Regions from separate parts of the Pseudoalteromonas sp. SaAl2 genome, predicted to be linked through region 2. Evidence: predicted binding sites of a transcription regulator. Region 2 holds the regulator's gene; the other holds the start of a gene.
The links. The regulator sigma-54, encoded in region 2, starts transcription at its own class of promoters, with help from an activator protein. The targets are predictions, from matches to a motif close to GTTGGCACGNNNNTNGNNT.

Region 1 (11,505 bases), 1.0 Mb from region 2:
GCACCTGAACCAGAAGTGTTTGAGACATCTAAAACCCCCGCTGTTGCAGTACGTGAAGAGCCAAGATTGAAAGGTGTCGTAATGCCTTCAACCCCAGCTCCTCAAGCAGCGGAAAAACCAGCTCCAGCGCTACAAGCAGCCGCACCACAAGCTACTGAGCAAGTAGGTCTGTTAGCTAGCATTGGTAATTGGTTTAAATCTTTATTTGCTGACTCAAGTGAAAAACAAGAGCCAGAGAAAAAAGAACAAACAAATAAATCGAATACGCGTAATAACCGTAATCGTAACAACGAGGGTGATAACCGCCGTCGTAATAACCAACGTCGTCGTAATAACAACTCACGTAACAAACCTCAAAACGAGCGAAATGAACGCCCTACTGAGGAAGTAACAGCAGTTGATAGCAGCAACACTGAGCAAAAAGAGAACAGAAACGAGAACCGCAATAAGCGCCGTCGTAACCCGAATTCTCGTAAGCGTAATGAAAACCGTACTGATGATAAAAAGCCAGCAACTGATGTTAAAGAGTCTGTAGAAAATAAAGATACTAACGTTGAAAAAACTGAGCACAAGCCAAAAGCACGTCGTCAACGCCGTAACATTCGCAAGAAAGTTCGTGTGCAAAATGACGAAAGTACAGCTGTAGATTCGACAACTGAACAGCCTGTTAAAGCCGCGGAACAAAAGCCAGAAGCTAAATCTGTTGTTGACACTAAGCAAGCTGAAACACAGCCAAATGTTAGCAAAGACAAAGCACCTGAGGCACCAAAATCAGAGCCAGTCCAAAACGCAGCTCCTGAGCAAGATGCATCTGCTGACGAAGAGCAAGGGCAAACACGTACTCGTTCACGCCGCTCACCACGCCACTTACGTGCCGCAGGACAACGTCGTCGTCGCCCTGAGCAAGGTGAAGAAGGCAATGAAACACAAGGTACTCAACCACCTGCGTTTATTCCAGTTGCGGATCAAGCCGCAGCAGAATATGAAGCAGAACTAAAAGCGAAATCACAAGAAACAGCAACTGATTCATCAGAGCAAGTAGAACAAGCGCTTGCCACTGAAGATTTAGCAAAGATTGAAACAACCCAAGAAGCACCTGCTGCAACTGAAGAAGCACCTGCTGTAACTGAAGAAGCACCTGTTGCAACTGAAGAAGCACCTGCTGCAACTGAAGAAGCACCTGCTGCAACTGAAGAAACTCCTGCTGTAACTGAAGAAGCACCTGCTGTAACTGAAGAAGCACCTGTTGCAACCGAAGAAGCACCTGCTGCAACCGAAGAAGCACCTGCTGCAACTGAAGAAGCACCTGCTGTAACTGAAGAAGCACCTGCTGTAACTGAAGAAGCTCCTGCTGCAACTGAAGAAGCACCTGCTGCAACTGAAGAAGTGCCAGCTGCTACAACCGAAGAAGCACCCGCTGTTACTGAAGAAGCGCCAGCTACAACCGACAAAGCACAAACTGCAACTGAAGAAACACAGGTTGCACAGGTTGAAGCCGAAGTAGCACCAGTATCAGCTGTTGAAACGCCAGTTGAAGCTAAAGCAGCACCTATTGCCCAAACCGCTGCTGCAAACACCAAAACAGTGATTGCAGCGGGCCATGCAAGTGCCCCTATGGCACAGCCTACACCTGTTGCAGACAGCGAAGTTACTCACACGCCAAAAGCGATGGCACATGACCAACGTGAAGCTATCCCTGATAGTGGTTTACGTGCAGGCTCTATCAAGCCTGCTGGTCGCGCAAGCGCTGCAATGACTAAAACCATGAGTGTTGACTAACACTCTGGGTTTAGCCAAAAATAATATAAAAAGCCGCGTTAATGAAAATTAACGCGGCTTTTTGATATTCGTAACACCCAATTTATACTCACTAAAAAAGCGAAGTGCAAGCACCTCGCTTTTAACTAACTCAAATCTGCTTATTACTACCGCTTATGGCATAAAGCTATAACTAACAACTAAAATCTAATCTTCACTTTCCATAAACCGTTGCAGCTGATCTTTCAAGTTCGGTGGTATACCTTTAATCACTAAAGTATCCGTTGCTTCGTTATATGTGACACGCTCTCCCAAGTGCTTACGTTCAAAGCTGATACTTACACCGCCGCCAAGGCCGGAGAACTTCACCATGCTAGTAACTGTTTTTTTATCTACCGGGAATGACTCTTCTAAATCGTAGCTTTGCTCTTTGCAAAAGCTATCGAATGGGTTGTCGTCGCCTTTTGTTAGTGCTTGTGATAGCTCACTGACATTGGCATCTTCCCCTGTGGTTACACAGTCATTACAGTAATCAAACACTTGTTTGCGTAAGTCATCTTTTTCTGACTTATCAAATTGCTGCTCAGATAAGTAATCTTCAACGGCGTTAAGCATGGCTTGACTTTGCTGTTTTGGATCAATACCTTCTTCACAGCCTAGAAAATCTAAGAAAAAGTCTGCCACTTTACGCCCAGCACGCCCTTTTATAAAAGAAATATAACGGTTGTCTTCGGCTTGGGTATCCCACCCAGTTAAATCAATTCGCGCCGCTAGCTGCATCCGCGAAATATCTAAGTGACGTGATGACGCTAAATCAAGCTCTGAAGTAATTGAGTAATGTTCTTTAATATTGATCATGGCAATCAACATATAATCAGTGGCAACATACTGGTAATGACAAAAAATTAAATAACCGGTTTCATTAAACGCGTACTTATTTAACTCTTCTTTTAATACTGTTGTCGCTTGCTCTGTCATGTGCCAAAAGCCAAGCTCGTCGTTGCGATAGCTCTGCATTGCTGATGCAACAACACTATTTTTATCGCCACTGAAAGCACAATAGCCTTTACCTGGTTTGCCATTGTATGCGTGATGTAGTTGCTCAATAAAAACTGCAACTTTATCATTAACAGCCATTTCATCGTTGCGTAAATGGATCTGCGTATCGTCGTCTTTTTTGTCTACATAATGAACGACTAACTTTTTAACATCTATTGTCATCTTTGTTTTTCACGCCTCTGGTGTTAAAATACGAGAATATAACTCTTTTATTGAACCAACTGATGCCAATCTTATCAAAATATTCTAATGATGAAGTAGAACAAATCGTCGATCAGCTCATTGATGTGTTAACTGAGCACAATGCGCCGGTTGATTTAAGTCTTATGTGTTTAGGAAATTCTATCACGCATATCTTAAAAGAGCATGTACCAACAGGGAAAAGACAAGCCGTTGCTGATAACTTTGCCAAAGCATTAGCGCAATCGGTTAAATAACATATATGAATTTATCGCAGCACAATCAGTTTTCGTCTAAAGCGAGTCAATTACTAAGCTGGGGGCATTGGTTTACCTTTGCTAATATCGGTTTAGTCTTATTTATTAGTTTAAGCTATTTATTTGCCGACTCGCCACCGACAACAGCAATGGGCAGCGTGTACATGCTGGTTACTTGGCTTAGCCACACTAGCTTCATCACCTTTATTGCATTTGTGCTGACGGTTTTTCCGCTCAGTTTAGTGTTTCCTTATCCTCGCCACATTCGTGGTATGGCAGCGGTATTAGCCACATTAGGGGCATCACTATTAACATTAGACGCCTATGTATATTTTAATTTAGGTTATCACCTAAGTAGCTCAGCGCTGCCTGAAATCGTCTCCCTGTTGTGGCACCGCCTAACAAGCTCGCCAGCGCTTACTACTTTATTGGCAGGCGGGATTGTTATACTAATTTTAGCGTTCCAGCTACTCGTTAGTAATTATACTTGGCACCATTTAGCACGCTTAAAACAATATAAGTTTGGCCGTTATGCCACGTCTGTGTTGGTCACTTGCTTTGCGTTAAGCCACAGTATTCATATTTGGGCTGATGCAAATCTGGAGTTTGACATAACTAAACAAGATAACGTTTTACCACTGTCATACCCTACTACCGCCAAAAGCTTACTGGCAAAAAACGATTTACTCGATATCGAAAGCTATAAACAAGCACATAACGTAAAGCTATCTAGCCAAAACATTAATTATGCTTTGCCCACACCGCTGCCACGTTGTGAAGCTAATAAAGCCGCTAACATTACAATTTTAGTATTTAATGATAATGAACTTTTTAGAGAGCTTTACCAATAAAAACAGCAACTTATATAAAACAGAGCAGTTTCTACAGCCAGTAGATACGCAAGATACCTTATTTAGCTTGATTTATGGCTTACCCGCTTATTACAAACCCGCTTTGTTTACACAGCAAGTGCTTCCTGCTTGGAAAAATAAGCAGCGCAGTTTAACAATAACAGGGTTTGCAGATTTTGATTATATCAATGACACAGCCACTACTCGCGCTGCGATTCGTATAATTAATGCAAATGATACGGACATTGAATCTCTTGTATTCGATGATGCAGCCCATATTTTTGCATTCAGCTTAGCTAAAAATAGCAATGACGTAGTAACTACTTCCACCCTTTACAGCTCAGATAAAAAAATTAACCAAGTCGAAGGGCTTATTCAGCCAAGTGATATCATTGCAACTAGTATTGGTGAGTACTTAAATTGCCCGCAAATCACCAATCAAAGTATGCTGGGTGTAAACTTATACGCTAAAAAAAGATGATACTGGGGTTACTTACTCGCAAGGTGTCTTTATTGCGTATAAAAAAGACCGGATCACATTAATTGATTCAGACGGGAATTATAAAAACATCTCTGCAGCGCAAGGTTTTTCTATTGAGCAAGGCTTAGATATTCCGTTTTTAGTGCAAAGTATTAAAAAGTTAAAAACGTTTACTAATTAAGCTTAAGCTATGAAGCGAGGGCCACTGTATTTATTTTAAGTGGCTCTATTACATGACTTGTTATTTACCTATTTTGGGTTATATTTGTATAAGGTAATTATGCAAGGAAGCTGATATGAAAACCAACCTCATCCTATTTTTATCTTTTTTACTTACCTTGCTATTTTCGGGCTATTGTATTGCCGCTAATGCTCATTACTACAAATGCACTACTGATCGTGGCACTGTATTTAGTCAATTCCCTTGTGGTTCAATGCAACTGAGCACAAAATTAAACAAACCAATGTGGCTTTTTCTGATCCTAACGCGAACCATGTTAAAACACTTAATACGCTGGAAAAACAACAAATAGTTCGTAACCTGAATGCACAAATTCGAAGTCAAAATCACCAGCTTGATATACTTTCACGTGATAGGGATCGTGCTGAATTTAATCAGCAACAGCGCTTGAAGCGTATTTTAAGTGACAGTGAAATAAAAAAAGTTACTAAAGATATAAAAAAACAACTCAAAGAAATTAATAAACGTTATGCTAGAGATGTTAAAAAAGTCGAAAAGCAAATAGATAAGCTTGAAAATAAACTAAAACGTTATGAATAAGCTATTGGGTTTTACTATTATTTAGCATACTCTTAACAAACATAGAGCAATAGCTCTATGTCGTTTTTTTAGGAGTACTCTCACACATGCACGCACACACAATTGCAGAGTTCATATTAAAGGGCTTTAAAAAGCACTATCGATTATTTCAAAAAATCACTTCGCAAGCGCCAATTGCTTTTTCAGAGCAGGATTGGCCGCAATTGCATGAAATCAGCCTCCTCAGAATTAGCCATTACGACACCCGTGTAAATGAAACCATCACGCAATTAAAAGAAGCTCATCTTGCCTTAGCGAATCAATTAGATGAAGAACTCTGGCTTGAAAGTAAGCGACATTATCAACAGTTTTTACAATTCCACCCTCAGGCTGAACTTGCTGAAACATTCTATAACTCCGTTTTTTGTAGGCTGTTTCATCGACGGTATTTTAATAATGATTTTATTTTTGTTGAAACCTCACTCGCTAATGCCCCTGCTTTGCCGCTCGAAGCTGAATATAGAAGTTTCTTTCCTGTTGTTGATGGGTTAAAGCCCACAATCCGTAAAATAATAAACCAATTTGATTTTAAAGCCCCTTTTGTAAACTTAGAACGTGATATTCGCCTACTCGTAAAAGCATTTTATAATCAAGCACCGGATACCCACCACAGCGCATGGCAAATGCGTTTTGATATATTGCAAACTCCTTTTTATCGCAACAAGGCGGCTTATATTGTCGGCCGTGTTGTTTCAAGCAGTGGTATACAACCCTTTATCATTCCAGTATTACATCATAAAGAGGAAGGCCTCTATCTAGATGCACTACTTACTAACTCCTCACAAATGCGGGTTATTTTTGGCTTTGCTCGTGCATACTTTATGGTCGAAACACATGCCCCTTCGGCATTGGTGCGCTTTTTAAATCAGTTAATGCCAAATAAAACATTAGCTGAGCTTTACAACGCAATTGGATTTCACAAGCAAGGTAAAACAGAATTTTATCGAGAGTTTTTGGCTCACCTTGCCCGCTCGAATGATGACTTTGTTATAGCGCCAGGAACCCCTGGTATGGTAATGATGGTATTTACCCTTCCTTCATTTGGCTATGTATTTAAAGTTATTAAAGATAAATTTGGCGAGAGCAAACCATTTGGCAGAAACACCGTACTAAAACGCTACCAGCTTGTTAAAAGTCATGACCGAGTCGGTCGTATGGCTGATACCATAGAGTATTCGAACGTCGTATTTCCTTTATCCCGTTTTGACGATAACTTACTCCTACAGCTTAAAAACACTATTGGTGAGTCAATGGTTATCGAAGGTGATTTAGTCATTATAAAGCACTTATATATAGAGCGTCGTATGACCCCGCTGAATTTATTTTTAGAATCAGCTACTAACGAAGAAGCGGTAACAGCAATCAATGAATATGGACAAGCGCTTAAAGAAATGATTGCGGTGAATATCTTCCCTGGTGACATGTTGCTTAAAAACTTTGGGGTTAGTAATCATAATCGCATTATTTTTTATGACTACGATGAAGTGCAATACCTAACAGACATGAACTTTCGGACACTGCCTAAAGCAAAAAGTTATGATGACTACTTAACTGATGAGCAAAGCTACTCTGTAGCACCACAAGATGTATTTCCTGAGCAGTTATGTACATTTGTAATGCCAAACCCGCGTTATAAAGCTATTTTTATGCAGGCACATCCAGAGCTTTTGGATGTAGGTTACTGGCAGCAGGCTCAAAAGAATATTAAAGATGGTGTAGTGAGCCATATTTATCCATATCCGAACACACAACGTTTTATCCAGCACTGGTAAACGCAAGGACACACAATGAACATCAGCAAGATAGATTTAAATTTACTGGTATATTTAGACACGCTTCTACGTGAATGCAACGTTACACGTGCAGCAAACCAACTAAGTATCACTCAACCAGCAATGAGTAATGGCCTAAAACGGCTGCGTAATTTATTTAATGATCCTATTTTAGTACGTACCAGTGATGGCATGGTCCCGACAGAGCGCGCTATTGAGTTACAGCCTGTGATCCGTGGGATTTTAATGACGCTAGAGGAAACCCTCGCACCTAATAGAGAGTTTGAAGCGAGTCAGAGTAAGCGCGTGTTTAGAATTATGGCCAGTGACTATGCAGCTAGCACACTCGCCCCACGTTTACTAAGTAAATTACATGAAGAAGCCCCAGACACCACCTTAGATATACTCACACCCAGTGATGTTACCTTCCACGATGTTGAAAATGGTAAAGTTGATATGGCCATCAATCGCTTTGAAAACCTACCCCAGTCTTTTCATCATAAACGCATATGGAAAGACAGCTTTTGCTGCTTAGTAAAAACTGATAACCCAATCATTGAAAATTTCAGCCTTGATAGTTATTTAAAAGCACGCCACATTTGGGTAAGTAAAACCGGTTTTGGGGTCGGTGTAGGTATGGATCCTAAAGATGTGCAAAAGCTTGGCTGGGTTGATGAAGCCCTTGCCCACTTTGGCAAACATAGAAACATTGCCACATTTACCCGTAACTATCACGTTGCAATTCATTTAGCCAAAGAACAAAACTTAGTTGCTACACTGCCGTCAAAGGCCGCCAATATATATGTAGACGATCCTGGTTTAACAATTCTTGAGCCACCTTTCCCCATCCCTCCTTTTGAGTTAGATATGATATGGAGTCCATTGCTTCACCGTGATGCCAGTCATATTTGGCTCAGACAGAAAATAGCTGAAGTGGCAAATGAGTTAAAGTAAAACAATTACATAATAGCTTGTAAAATTTGCGAAACCAGTGAGTAAGTAGAACACATGTTTAATATAAGTTATTTTAAATCATGGTGTTAAAAACTAAAACCAGATGGAACAGGCCTTGCTTTAAGTAAGTGACATTTAAATTCAGTTAACTTAAAGAGGTCATTATTATGAATACCCATCAAGGACAAGACGCAAATCATATCACTGACATTATCCAAGTAATGAACAGCGGCATTGAATTTTATGAAAAAGCTCAAAATAAAGTTGAAGATCCTGCAATTGGTGCACTTTTTCAACGTATGATAGATGCCCGAAAAGTAAGTGTTGAAAGCTTACAACCCTATGCTATCAATGAAAAAGGTGAGCGCGAAGATGGCTCATCATTTGCTGTCGAAGCACGCCGTGCTTATACGTCTTTAATCACTAAGTTCAGCTCAGACAACGATCAAACTTACGTTAAAGAGCTTGAAGAAGTTGAAGATAAAACGCTAGAAGAAATTAAAGCCGCTATGAAAAAGCCACAGCCACATGACTGTGAAGCGGCATTATCTAAAGTGTTATTGACAATGCAAAGCTGCCATACAGAAATGAGCCGCATGCAACAAAAGCACTAATACATTTCATTAAATCAAAACAAGGGCCTTACGGCCCTTCAAAAGTTAAATAACGTAGGAGAAGTTATTTAGAAACGGTATTCGGCACCTAAATAGTAATAAGCACCGTTAAAGCCAAATGGCGCAGAACGACGTGAATATTCAAACACACCTGTTGAACTAACAATTGTATTGCCAGACGCGTCTACAATGGTGCCAGATCGTGAGTTACCAATGGTATTTTTGTCTGGGTAGACATCAAATAAGTTATTTGCACCAATATTTAACGACAAGTTATCGGTAACATAGTAATTTATTTTTACATCTGTAAGCACTTCTGCCCCATAGGTTTGGCGGCCACCATCTTCCACAGTGTATTCACCATAGCGGTTCAGAGATAAATTCACTGTCCAATCTTCTAAGCGGTAAAGCGCGCTTAAATTGACCCTATCTTGTGGTTGCCACTCTTCTATAATGGATGTTTCTTGAGCTGAAAATACGTCTTCTACTGGGATTGTTTCAAGGCCGCTGCCTGCAGGGGTAAATAAATCAACTACATCAGTCTCAGTGAAGTTAGCTGCTAAGGTGAAATCAAGTGTGCCACCAAGGCCTTCTGTGTTCCACGTAGCAACAAAATCCACACCTTGTGTTTCAGTGTCTGCACCGTTTAAGAAAAACTGGCCAGCGCCAGCACCAGAACTCACAAGGGCAGCATCAAGTGTTGATGATAAACCTTTACCTAAACGGTTACTGATCACAATGCGATCATCAATGTCAATTGAGTAATAATCGATAGTGACATTAATGTTATCTGTTACGTTATAAACAATACCTAAACTGAGGTTTTCTGATTTTTCTTCTTTAAGTTTTGGAATGCCAATGCTTTGTGCAAGGGTACTGTCATTTCTAAATGTACCCACTTCTTCTGCGATTAAATCACCGTTAGGGCCCACAACAAATTGCGTACTAATATTATTAAAATACAGCTGCTGCATAGAAGGTGCTCTAAAGCCCGTGCTAACCGCACCACGTAATGAAACATCATCAGTAACAGACCAATTACCGGCCAGTTTAAAGTTTACCGTGTCACCAAAACCTTTATAGTTGTCGTAACGCAACGCCCCAGAAATAATCACATCATCAATCACGTAAGTTTCAGCATCAACATAGAACGAAATAACATCTCGAGATTCATCTACTGACGATTCAGGAGAAGAACCACCAAAACCTTGCGTGCCGCCCGCAGCGTTTTCGCTGCCGACACCACCACTTAGGCCATCGTAAATATTAACGCCATTATTGGTATCGTAATCTCGGTATGCATATTCGCTGCCTTCTAAAATGCGATATTCATCAGTTCGCAGCTCTGCCCCCATGGCTAATGAAAAATCATCATAATCTTTTGTGTAGTCCAAGTTTAGGGTTTGCAAAGAAAGCTCCATGCCATAAGCATAAGACTCGCGAGGAATAGTTGCGCGAATATCATCAGCACTTAGCCCTTGCTCGTAGCGTAATAAATTAGCATATGAGCCATTAATCGTATCACTTGTGGTGTAGTCGATACTGTTTTCACCATAGGTGTATGAAAGGTCAAGGCTTGAATCATTATCAAACTCTTTCTTAAAACCAAAGTTATATGAAATGTCGTCTATCGTGGTGTTAATTTTTGGCAAGAAACCCATCGGGATAACAGCATCACCATCTTGTAAAACTGGGTTACCATCTGCATTGGCATTATGACGGAAAAACGCAGCGGACTCATTATCTCTGGTTGAATAAGTGATAAAACCATAAAGCTCGCCACCAGCTAATTCATAACCAGTATTTACGGTTAAAGCAAACTGTTGTGAGTCAGCATCACCAATTCTGAAAGTATCACGAGGGGCTGTTAGCTCACGAGGGTCTGAAGCGAGTAAAGTACCATCGCTTAGTTCTTCACAACCATAAAACTGACAAGAACCATGTAGGCCAGCGCGATTAGTCGGCGCACGATCGCGATAATTAATCGTGGTATTTAAATAACCATCATCACCCAGAGCAAAGCCTTTATTGAAATCGATATTAACTGTTTCACCATCCCCTTCTGAGTATTGACCATAGTTAATTGCCGCTTTCCCGCCTTCTTCAGCATCTTTAAGTACAATATTAATAACACCGGCAATGGCATCTGAGCCATACTGTGCCGCTGCACCATCACGTAATACCTCAATGCGTTTAATTGATGCAGCAGGAATAGCATTCATGTCGGTGCCCGCTGTACCACGCCCTACAGATGTATTGATATGAATGATGCTGGCTTGGTGGCGACGCTTACCATTGATAAGTACCAGCGTTTGATCTGGGCCTAAACCACGTAATGTTGCGGGCCGAAGTGCATCTGTACCATCACTGATTGATGAGCTAGAAAAGTTAAATGAAGGAGCTATTGATTGTAACATCCGGCCAACTTCTGTCTGTCCCGTATTTTCCAGCGCTTCTGCACTTAAAATATCAACAGGAACAGGTAAATCTTCGACCGAACGCCCAGCTACACGGCTACCAACGATAGCTATTTTTTCTATGTTTTCTTGTGCCGCTTGCTCTTGCGCATTAACGGCTTGGCTGTTTGTTGCCATTAAAAGTGGTAAAACGGCTGCACTGACCCCAGAAAGCTTTGTCATGTTGTTATCATTCCTATTGATTTGTTTGAGTTTTACGCTCAGTAAACCATTTTGATCAACAACCGCATCGAGTTCAGTATTCTGCAACATCGTATTGAGTGCATCCAACTGAGTGTAATA
Region 2 (11,505 bases):
AACACTCGCCCACTGCAATCACTTCATAATGACTACCATTTGCTTTAACATGAACTTCAGCTAATTGTAATTCGTCGCGTAATAACGTCTCGACTTCGCTTGTTTGCATAACTCTCACTCAAATAGGGTTGTAACCTGCCCCAACTGCATTAATTTTTGCAATTGCTCAGGTATATTTTGCAATTCAAGGCGAATGCCTTGCTGCTTTAATTCTGCGAAAGAGTGAATTAACCAAGCTAAGCCCGCCGTGTCAACCCTTGATACATCAGAAAGGTCAAAATACCAAGTTTTATGGTTAGTTTGTGAGTTTTTATTAATAAGGCGTTCAGCCGCAATTGAGTTTCGGGTTAATTCGCCGCTTACTTTAAATTGCTGCTCATCGATTTGAGTAACGCTTACTTTACTCATTACCACCTTCACCTCTAAATTGTACTGGTAACTGACTTTTCTGTCTAAGCAGGTTACTGACATGCTCAATACCTTGCTGACGAAGAATTCCTTGCAGCTCGCTTTGTTTCGCATCTAATAGACTGATACCTTCAGCTACCATGTCATAAGCTCGCCAATCACCGCTTCTGTCTTCGCGCACTTTAAAGTCAATTTTAATATCCGGTTTACCAGGCTCTACAATTTTAGTTTTTACTAATACAACATCCTGCCCAGCAAACGCTCTAGCAGGTGCGAATTCAACCTGTTGATTTGTATATTGAGTAAAAACACCGGCATAAGTCGCAACTAAATATTCTTGGAAGGCATCAATAAACTCTTTAATATCTTCAACCGCTTGCTTTTGCTCTGCGGGATCTTTAATTGCACGAACTTTTGAAACATGGCTACCTAACACGCGAAGTGCGGCATATTTATAATCAATGTAAGGCATTAATTCTTCAGTAACGATTACACGTAAGTGCTCTTTATCTTTTTCTATTAATGGTTGATCGCGGGTAATACGCTGAAAAGTGTTATCAGATACCTGACGAACCATTTTATATGGGTCTTTTAAGTCCACAGATTGAGCATTTACATTGGTTGCGATAAAAGTAAAAGCAACAAAGACTAAAAATTTCTTAAACATAATAATTACTCGCCACCTTGATTGAATAAAAACTGCCCGATCAATTCTTCAAGTACTAAAGCAGATTTGGTATCGGTAATAAAATCACCATCATTTAACGCTTTGCTTTCAACACCAAATAACTCGTCCAAGCCTAAGTCTTGATCATTACTGGTTACTTCAAGGCCTAAGCAGGCTTGCTCTGCCGATTTAGGTGCGATAACGGGGTTAATTCCTAAATACTGCTCACCTAAAATACCTGAGGTTAAAATCGAGACAGAGCTAGTATCTGAAAAGCGACATTGATATTGCGCATCAATGGTCATATCAACTACTGGTAAAAACTCTTGCGGATGAATCGAAATAGCCTCAACACGCCCGACGACAACACCACCCACCTTAATTGGAGCACGTGCTTTTAATGAGCCAATATTTTCGAATTTGGCTTTTAGCAAGTATGTTTCGCCACTACCACTAATGCCTGCGTTAGCCACTTTCAATGCCAGCATAGCAAAAGCGGCAATGCCGAGAGCTACAAAAAAGCCAACTAAAATCTCTAATTTCCGTGAATTCATTATCTATACCTTTCTTAGCTGGTAAACATTACCGCTGTCAAAATAAAATCAAACCCTAAAACAGCCAAAGATGAGTGCACAACGGTCTCTGTTGTTGCTTTACTGATCCCTTCTGAAGTTGGTACACAATCGTAGCCTTTGTAAAGTGCGATCCAAGTTACAACAATGGCGAATACAAAGCTTTTGATCATGCCATTTAAAATATCTTGTTGGAATGACACTTGTGACTGCATGATTGACCAAAAACTACCGGTATCAACACCTAACCAGTCAACACCCACTAAATGAGCGCCAATTATTGCAACCGCTGAGAAAATAAGAGCCAACAACGGCATACTAATAAAACCGGCCCAAAAACGAGGAGCAATAATACGTTTAAGCGGATCAATCGCCATCATTTCAAGGCTTGATAACTGCTCGGTCGCTTTCATCAAACCAATTTCTGCGGTAAGTGCACTTCCTGCTCGCCCGGCAAATAGCAAAGCCGTAACAACAGGGCCAAGCTCTCTGAGTAAACTCAATGCAACAAGTGGCCCTAAGCTGTCTTCTGCACCATAACCCACTAATACGGTGTAACCTTGCAGCGCGAGCACCATACCAATAAATAAACCAGAGACCATAATGATAAGCAACGACTGAGAACCCACCATATAGAGTTGGCGAATAAGCAGTGGTGTGCCTTTCCTGAAATTAGGTAGATTCCACAGAGCGCCAATCAACATTTGTGTTGAACGGCCAAGTGCGGCAAATCGACCCAATGTTTTATGACCTAGCTTTTGAAACAAATCAAACATCAGCTACGCCCTCCAAGCAACTCTTCATTATAAGGCTGAGCCGGAAAATGAAACGGCACAGGTCCATCAGATAGGCCTTTCAAAAACTGCTGTACCAATGGCGACTCATGATTTCGCATTTGATCTGGCGAACCACTACCAATAACTCCTTGATCTGCAATAATGATTACATGATCAGCAATACTCATTACTTCTGTTACATCATGAGTAACAATAAGTGACGATAGCCCAAGTACTTGGTTCAGTGATTTAATTAGTTTAACCAGTACACCCATTGAGATTGGATCTTGCCCAGCAAACGGCTCATCATACATGATAAGTTCAGGATCCAACGCAATAGAGCGAGCAAGTGCCGCACGACGAGCCATACCACCAGATAGCTCTGACGGCATTAAATCTTGGGCACCACGTAAACCAACGGCTTGTAATTTCATTAACACAACAAGACGAATTAAATCTTCACTGAGGCGGGTATGCTCTCTAAGCGGAAACGCGATATTGTCAAAAACAGACATATCGGTAAATAAGGCGCCGCTTTGAAACAACATGCTCATTTTGGTACGCGCGGCATAAAGCTCTTTGCGCGTCATCGTTGGGATATTATCACCTTCAAACAAAATCGTACCGTTATCGGGTTTTAATTGACCACCAATTAAACGCAGCATGGTAGTTTTACCAATACCGCTGGGCCCCATAATGGCAGTGATCTTGCCTTTCGGAACGCTAAAACTCATATTTTTATATATGCTTCTATCGCCCCGTGAAAAGCTTACATCCTTGATTTCTACTATTGGTTGCGACAAGTCGCTCTCCATTTCTATTTTCACTACTTCCCCTATTTTAAGGCTTTTTACGCAAAGATGGAAAAAACAAATCGTAAAATTTTGTAATATTCTATGTAATAACAGCCTAAGCCTTACTAAAGCTGACTTAACCTAACCTTAAATAAATTTTTCTAAGGTAAAAATAACGACTTATTAAACATTAGACCCGATTCTTTTATTTATACTTTCAGGTTGGCTTTTGTTACTATTTACCGCAATCTGATATTGAATAATTGGCGTAATGTAATGGTGACTTCTTTTGTCATTTTAATTCTTGGATTTGCTGGACTTGTTTGGAGCGCAGATCGTTTTGTTTATGGTGCTGCAGCACTGGCAAAAAATTTCGGTGTCCCCACTTTAATAGTCGGTTTAACCGTTGTTGCTATGGGCTCATCAGCGCCTGAAATGATGGTTTCGGCCTCCGCCGCCCTTGCCGGTAAAACGGATACTGCAGTTGGCAATGCAGTCGGTTCAAATATCACTAATATTTTGTTGGTATTAGGCATTACCGCATTGTTACGCCCGCTTTCGGTATCTTCAACAACACTCAAGCGAGAAATGCCGCTAGTGTTACTTATTTCGATTGCTGCTTGGTATGTGTTTTCAGATAACTACTTCTCGTTTGCCGAAGGCATTGCGCTACTAATTGCATTTATTGTTTTTATTGCTGGGCTTATCATAATTTCGATTCGCGCTAAGAACCAAGCCGATGACCCATTTGTTAGTGAAGCCTGTGATGATGTGCCAGATAATGTTCCAACCAAGTCAGCACTATTTTGGCTAGTTGTCGGCATGGTCGTACTTCCTTTAAGCTCTCACTTTTTAGTTGGTTCAGCTGTTGATATTGCAAAGTATTTTGGCTTAAGCGATTTAGTCATCGGCTTGACTATTATTGCTATCGGTACCAGCTTGCCTGAACTTGCAGCTTGTATTGCAGGGGTGCTAAAAAACGAAGACGACTTAGCATTGGGTAATATTGTTGGCTCTAATATTTTTAACTTACTAGCCGTTTTACCATTAGCGGGGATTATAAATCCTTCGATTATTGACCCCTCAGCGGCAAACCGTGACGCGCTAATTATGATAGGTGCCACCATCGCATTAATCGCTATGTCCTTGAGTTTTCGTGGGGCACGCCGTATTAATAGAGTTGAAGGTGGCTTATTATTAGCCGCATTTGTTGCTTATCAAGGTTATATTTTTAGCCAAGTAGCTTAATACCGAATAAATTGGACAACACAATGACGCAGTTAAATTTTATTGAACAAGGAAAACGAGTACTTGATATTGAACGTCAAGCCCTTGTTGATATAGCTCAATACCTAGACGAAAACTTTAACCAGGCCTGTCAGTTGATGTATCAATGCCAAGGCCGAATTATCGTTGTCGGCATGGGCAAATCGGGCCATATTGGCAATAAAATTGCTGCCACATTAGCAAGCACCGGCACACCAGCTTTTTTTGTTCACCCTGGTGAAGCGAGCCACGGTGATTTAGGCATGATCACCCGTGATGATGTAGTCATGCTGATATCTAATTCTGGCGAAACCAGTGAAGTGCTCAATATAATCCCAGTGATTAAACGCATTGGCGCTAAAATGATCGCAATGACCAGCAACCCAACATCGTCAATGGCAAATTGGGCTGATGCTCATGTATGCATTAAAGTATCTAAAGAAGCTTGCCCTCTTGGCCTTGCACCAACAGCCAGCACCACAGCAACACTTGCAATGGGAGATGCAATAGCCGTCGCCCTACTTGAAACACGAGGTTTCACAGCCGACGATTTCGCACTATCACACCCAGGCGGCAGTTTAGGCAAACGCTTGTTACTGTGCTTAAAAGATTTAATGCATGATGGTGCCTCAACGCCTATTATTAAAGACACGCAATGCATTAAAGACGCTTTAATAGAAATGTCAGCCAAAGGCCTAGGCATGACAGCAATTGTAAACAACCTTGGCCAACTCAATGGTTTGTTCACTGACGGTGATTTACGCCGTATTTTAGAGCAACGTATCGATATACATAGCACGCTTATTAGTGAAGTCATGACACGTTCGTGCACCACGGCAACTGCGGATATGCTTGCCGCCGAAGCGCTTAATATTATGGAACGTAAACGTATTAACGGTCTTATTGTAATTGACGAAAACCAGCACCCTATTGGTGCATTAAATATGCAAGACTTGCTCAAAGCAGGAGTGTTATAAAATGCAATTTGCTGACTTATACCAACCATTGAGCTTAGATGCTCAAACTCGCGCTAAAAGAATAAAATTACTGATCTGCGATATTGACGGGGTATTTTCTGATGGTCGAATTTACTTAGGTAATCAAGGCGAAGAATTAAAAGCATTTAATACCAAAGATGGTTTTGGCATCAAAGCACTTATCAACAGTGGTTTTGAAGTTGCTGTGATCACAGGTCGTCATTCACAGATAGTTCAGCAGCGCATGACTAGCCTAACAGTACAACATATATATCAAGGTCAAGAAAATAAGCTGCAAGCCTATCAAGAACTTAAAGATAAACTGAGCTTAACCGATGAGCAAATCGCCTATATTGGCGATGACGGCCCAGATCTCCCAGTCATGGAGCAAGTTGGCTTTGCAGTAGCGGTGAACGACGCCCACCCGTTAATCAAACGCGTATCGCATTATACCACTATGCTACCGGGTGGATTTGGCGCAGTGCGAGAACTCACTGATTTATTAATGCTAGAAAATGGCAAATCGCTGACTAGCGAAGGCACCAGCTCATGAATAGTGCGCGTTTAATATTAAGCGTATTATTTATTGGCTGTATGGTTTGGCTTTGGTATCCATACTTTAACCAAGCAAACACACAACAGCTCGTTGAAGAAGATGTTATTGCCAAGCCCGACTACACAGCAGTGGCATTAAAACAAACAGCCTTTGATGAGCAAGGTAAAATAAGCCACAAAGTGACCGCTGCTAAAATGGAACTATATCAGCAGTTAGGATTCACGTACTTTGAAGAACCTATTTTCACCTTATATAATCAAGAACAAATGTGGCAAATTAATGCAGCTGAAGCCACATTATATGAAAATAACCAGCTGGTTTTAGAAGGCAATGTGACGGCGAAAAATCTCACAGATAATGCCATGATAGATCACATTAATGCCGATAACATCCAAGTTGATATTGAACTTCAAACAATGAGTTCAGAACAACCTGTAGAGTTGGTCGGCCCTAATTTAAAAATTACTGGGCGCGGATTACAAGCCGACTTAAAAGCCGAAGTAATAGAACTAATTAACCATACGCGAACCATATATTATGACCAATAAACTAGCCAACATATTTATCATTCCAAGCTTACTCATTGCATTTTCGAGCCTTGCCCAAGATACAACACCACCGGCCGATCAGGTATCAATCAGCGCTGATAAACAACAAGCTCAGCTTAAATCTAATGTCGGTATTTTTGAAAAAAACGTTGAAATTATCCATGGTAACCGCCGAATTAAAGCAGATCGCCTCGAAGTACATAAACGTGAAGACTTAGGCGATAATAAACAGTTACTCGTGGCCACAGGCAAACCTGCATACTTTGAAGAAAAACAAACCGATGGCACTCTAATGAGCGCCAGTGCTGATGAAGTTCGTTACGATGTAGCAAAGCGCCTGTTAACTTTAATAGGTAATGCGAAAGTAACCCAAGCAGGGCAAAAAATTAACGCTAAAAGCATCACCTACGATATGGAACAGCAGCTAATAAGTGCTGAAAGAGGCGAAGACTCAAATGACCGCGTGCATACAATTTTAGTACCTGTCGATAGCAAAAAATCAAAAGGCCAGCCATGAGTACATTAAAAGCCGAGTTTTTAGCAAAAAGCTACAAGGGCCGCCAAGTTGTAAAAAGTGTTGGCTTAGAAGTTAGCGCTGGGAGTATTGTTGGTCTGCTAGGTCCTAATGGCGCAGGCAAAACCACCACTTTTTATATGATTGTTGGCTTAGTGCCCAGCGATAAAGGTAAAATTAGTATTGATGATAACGATATTACATTATTACCCATGCACAGCCGTGCTCGCTTGGGTATTGGCTACTTACCACAAGAGTCATCTATTTTTCGTAAATTGACCGTTTACCAAAACCTGATGGCGATTTTAGAAACCCGTAAAGAGCTAAATAAAACAGCCCGTGAAGAAGCCTTAGATAGCCTACTTGATGAATTTAGCATTCAACACATTCGTGATAGTCAAGGCATGGCATTGTCAGGTGGTGAACGCCGCCGTGTTGAAATTGCGCGTGCTTTAGCCGCAAATCCTAAATTTATCCTATTAGATGAGCCTTTTGCTGGTGTTGATCCCATTTCAGTGTTAGATATAAAGAAGATTATCGAGCACCTTAAAAACCGTGGCATCGGTGTACTAATAACCGACCATAATGTAAGAGAAACCCTTGATGTTTGTGAAAAAGCCTACATAGTTTCTCATGGGGAGTTAATTGCATCAGGAACTCCTGAGCATGTACTTGCCAACCAAACAGTTCGCGATGTATATCTGGGTGAGCAATTTAGGCTATAAAGCAACACTCAGCTAACTATCTGCTAAACTAAATTATGACAACACAATAAAAGGATTGTTAGAGATAAATGAGGCAATCACTCCAGCTGCGCATGGGCCAGCAACTTACAATGACACCACAACTGCAACAAGCAATTCGCTTATTGCAGTTAAGTACATTGGATCTCCAGCAAGAAATTCAAGAAGCACTCGACAGCAATCCATTACTTGAGGTCGAAGAGCAAGAGTTTGGTGATGAAACGGCTGGCAAAAATGAACAAAAACAAGACACTGACGATGTCACAGTAAGTGCCTCAGCCGATGAAACACCCAGCGAATACGAACAAGAAAGCAGCGAAGCACTTAATAAAGACACAGTAAGTGATGACATGGCTATGGATGTGACCTGGGATGAGTACATGAGTGCTGCTCCTGCCAGCTCATCAGGCCCGATGCCTGAAGATGAATCTATTTATCAAGGTGCTTCAACCGAAACCTTGCATGAATATATTATGTGGCAGTTACAGCTCACCCCATTTAGTCCGACCGACGAGGCGATCGCTATTGCCATTGTCGAAGCTATCGACGAGTCAGGTATTTTAACTCTAAGTTGTGAAGACATTGCAGAGAGCCTAAATAAAGATAATAACGAAGAAGAAATTGAGCTTGATGAAGTGCAAGCCGTTTTAAAACGTATTCAACTGTTTGACCCAATTGGTATTGGTGCACGCAGCTTGCAAGAATGTTTATGTATTCAACTAAATCAATTTGACCCCGCAACTCCTTGGATTAGCGAGACAAAAATGATTTTAACTGAACACATCGATTTATTGGCCAGTCGTGACTATCGCACTTTGATGAAAAAGACTAAGCTTAAGGAAGATGAACTTAAAGAAGTGATGACACTCATCCACAGTCTAAACCCAAAGCCTGCGGATAGCATCGTACGTGAAGAGTCTGAATACGTTATTCCAGATGTCTCAGTAAAGAAAATTAAAGGCCGTTGGGTTGTTGAGTTAAACCCCGATAGCATGCCTAAAATTAGAGTAAACAGCCAATATGCAGCTATGTCTCGCTCGGTTAAATCGAGTAGCGACAGCCAATTTATTCGCTCCCACTTGCAAGAAGCAAAGTGGTTTATAAAAAGTTTAGAAAGCCGTAATGACACATTACTTAAAGTAACCAACTGTATCGTTCAACAGCAACAAGGGTTCTTTGAGCATGGCCCTGAAGCAATGCGCCCTATGGTATTAAACGATGTTGCTGAAATGGTAGAGATGCATGAATCAACCATCTCACGTGTTACCACGCAAAAGTACATGCACACCCCAAGAGGGATTTTTGAGTTAAAGTATTTTTTCTCAAGCCATGTGAGCACTGAAAACGGTGGTGAATGTTCATCTACAGCGATCCGCGCATTAATTAGAAAATTAATTAGCGCAGAAAACTCAGCGAAACCATTGAGTGATAGCAAAATTGCAGATATATTGGCAGAGCAAGGTATCAAAGTAGCTAGACGTACAATTGCAAAATATCGCGAGTCACTGGCTATTCCACCGTCGAATCAAAGAAAGAGTTTGATTTAAGGCGTAAAAAAACAAAGAAGGAAAATGCTTATGCAACTGAATTTAACTGGTCGTCACGTAGAAATTACCGATTCACTTAGAGACTATGTACACAATAAGTTTGCAAAGCTTGAAAGGCACTTTGATCATATAAACAACGTGCACGTCATTTTAGACGTAGAAAAGCTAAGCCAAAAAGCAGAAGCCACAATACACCTCAGTGGTGCTGATTTATTTGCTTCAACCGAACATCAAGACATGTACGCTGCGATTGACGCCCTAATAGATAAACTAGACCGTCAAGTTATCAAACACAAAGAGAAGCACGCTCGACACTAATATTATGAAACTAAGTTCACTTACTTGTAAGGACTGCAGTAAAGCTGCGGTCCTTTTTAATAGCAAAAAACGAATTTTAGAATTTATTAGCCAGTTGGCTCATGAACAACTCCCTCACCTTTCAGAACAAGAAATTCTTAACTCGTTACTTAATCGAGAAAAATTAGGTAGCACAGGTATTGGCCGTGGAATTGCTATTCCTCACGGTAGAATAACGGGTGTTGATACTCCATTAGCACTGATACTAGTGAGCGAAACGCCCATTAACTTTGATGCGATTGATAACCGTCCTGTAGATATATTTGTGGCACTCATCGTACCTGATGGTGACAGCCAACTTCATTTAAAGACCTTGGCCACAATTGCTGATAAACTTAACGATAAAGATTTTTTGTAAACAATTACGTAGCGCTAAATCTGACCACGACTTATACCAAGTTATTGTCGAGCTGTCTTAGGAAAGTGAAGGAGTCATTACATGGAGTTAATTATCATCAGTGGGCGTTCAGGTTCTGGTAAATCTGTTGCCCTTCGCGTATTAGAAGATCTAGGTTATTATTGTGTTGATAATATTCCTGTGAACTTGCTGCCTTCACTCGTACGAAGCGTTTCTGATAACTATGATAAAACAGCAGTTAGTATTGATGTGCGCAATCTGCCAAAAGAACAAGAAGAGTTTAATGACATTCTTGAGTATTTACCTGGCTTTGCAAACCCAACTTTATTTTATTTAGACAGTGACGACCAAACGCTGATCAAACGCTTTTCTGAAACTCGCCGTTTGCACCCTTTATCGTTAGATTCTCTGCCCCTTGATTTAGCCATCAAACAAGAAAAAGTATTGCTTGATGTATTGATCACTCGTGCTGATTTTATTCTTGATACAACAGAGTTGAGCGTTCACCAATTAGCAGAATCAATTCGTGAGAAGATTTTAGGTAAAAAAGATAAAAAGTTAATTATCACTTTTGAATCTTTTGGTTTTAAGCACGGTATCCCTAAAGAAGCTGATTACGTATTTGATGCCCGATTTTTACCAAACCCACACTGGGAGCCTGAGCTAAAGCCACTTACAGGCCTAGATCAACCAGTAAAAGACTATTTAGCTAGCCACAGCATAGTACAAAAGTTTACTTGGCAGATTCAGACCTTTGTACAAACTTGGCTGCCTCACTTAGAGCGTAATAACCGCAGCTATCTAACTATTGCTATTGGTTGTACCGGCGGGCAACACCGCTCTGTCTACTTGGCGCAAACTATAGGTGAAAGTTTTGCAATGAGTCATAGCAATGTAAAAATCCGTCATCGTGAACAAGAATAATATCTGCTATAGGCTTTGATATGCATTTAGAAGACACTTTTTTAATCAAAAATAAATTAGGATTACATGCACGAGCTGCCAGCGTTTTAGCTCAGCTCGCGCTGAAGTTTGACGCGACTATTACCTTATATCAAGACGATAAACAAGCTGCTGGTGACAGCGTTTTAGCTTTAATGCTACTTGAAAGCAGCCAAGGTAAAGAAGTTAAAGTAGTCTGTGAAGGGCCAGACGCCAAGCCGGCATTAGCGGCAATAGGTGAGCTAATCGAACAGCGCTTTCATGAGCATGAATAGCGCACTTTTTTTAAAATTGCGTTAAACTAAATAACGATAGGAAAGCAAAAAATTCTAGCTTACTATCACCCTACCCAATAAAATTTGTAACCTAAGGACGCCAATGCCTGAAGCTTTTGAACAAGATTACCCACTACAACAACTAAAACAAGTGACCAAGTCACTCAATAGTGGTCAATTTGTTCAAGTTAGGCGAATGTTGGCA

Region 1: ACU8V8_RS09630 (ferritin-like domain-containing protein) is a predicted target of sigma-54. The motif match lies at 8,235-8,253, and genes of this name have one in related genera.

Annotation. Positions count from the first base shown of each region.
Region 1 covers NZ_CM129605.1:1,983,826-1,995,330, forward strand. The annotation lists gene rne (ribonuclease E) at 1-1,779, shown strand, start outside; gene yejK (nucleoid-associated protein YejK) at 1,966-2,979, opposite strand; gene ACU8V8_RS09605 (YejL family protein) at 3,042-3,254, shown strand; partial or broken gene ACU8V8_RS09610 (DUF3413 domain-containing protein) at 3,260-4,767, shown strand; gene ACU8V8_RS09615 (hypothetical protein) at 5,011-5,367, shown strand; gene aceK (bifunctional isocitrate dehydrogenase kinase/phosphatase) at 5,454-7,178, shown strand; gene ACU8V8_RS09625 (LysR family transcriptional regulator) at 7,194-8,132, shown strand; gene ACU8V8_RS09630 (ferritin-like domain-containing protein) at 8,300-8,746, shown strand; gene ACU8V8_RS09635 (TonB-dependent receptor plug domain-containing protein) at 8,815-11,505, opposite strand, start outside.
Region 2 covers NZ_CM129605.1:3,023,273-3,034,777, forward strand. The annotation lists gene ACU8V8_RS14265 (BolA family protein) at 1-109, opposite strand, end outside; gene ACU8V8_RS14270 (STAS domain-containing protein) at 115-408, opposite strand; gene ACU8V8_RS14275 (MlaC/ttg2D family ABC transporter substrate-binding protein) at 401-1,075, opposite strand; gene mlaD (outer membrane lipid asymmetry maintenance protein MlaD) at 1,081-1,629, opposite strand; gene mlaE (lipid asymmetry maintenance ABC transporter permease subunit MlaE) at 1,644-2,423, opposite strand; gene mlaF (phospholipid ABC transporter ATP-binding protein MlaF) at 2,423-3,238, opposite strand; gene ACU8V8_RS14295 (calcium/sodium antiporter) at 3,494-4,465, shown strand; gene ACU8V8_RS14300 (KpsF/GutQ family sugar-phosphate isomerase) at 4,489-5,460, shown strand; gene kdsC (3-deoxy-manno-octulosonate-8-phosphatase KdsC) at 5,462-6,013, shown strand; gene lptC (LPS export ABC transporter periplasmic protein LptC) at 6,010-6,564, shown strand; gene lptA (lipopolysaccharide transport periplasmic protein LptA) at 6,554-7,081, shown strand; gene lptB (LPS export ABC transporter ATP-binding protein) at 7,078-7,803, shown strand; gene ACU8V8_RS14325 (RNA polymerase factor sigma-54) at 7,872-9,368, shown strand; gene hpf (ribosome hibernation promoting factor) at 9,399-9,686, shown strand; partial or broken gene ptsN (PTS IIA-like nitrogen regulatory protein PtsN) at 9,691-10,144, shown strand; gene rapZ (RNase adapter RapZ) at 10,165-11,007, shown strand; gene ACU8V8_RS14345 (HPr family phosphocarrier protein) at 11,028-11,300, shown strand; partial or broken gene mgtE (magnesium transporter) at 11,404-11,505, shown strand, end outside.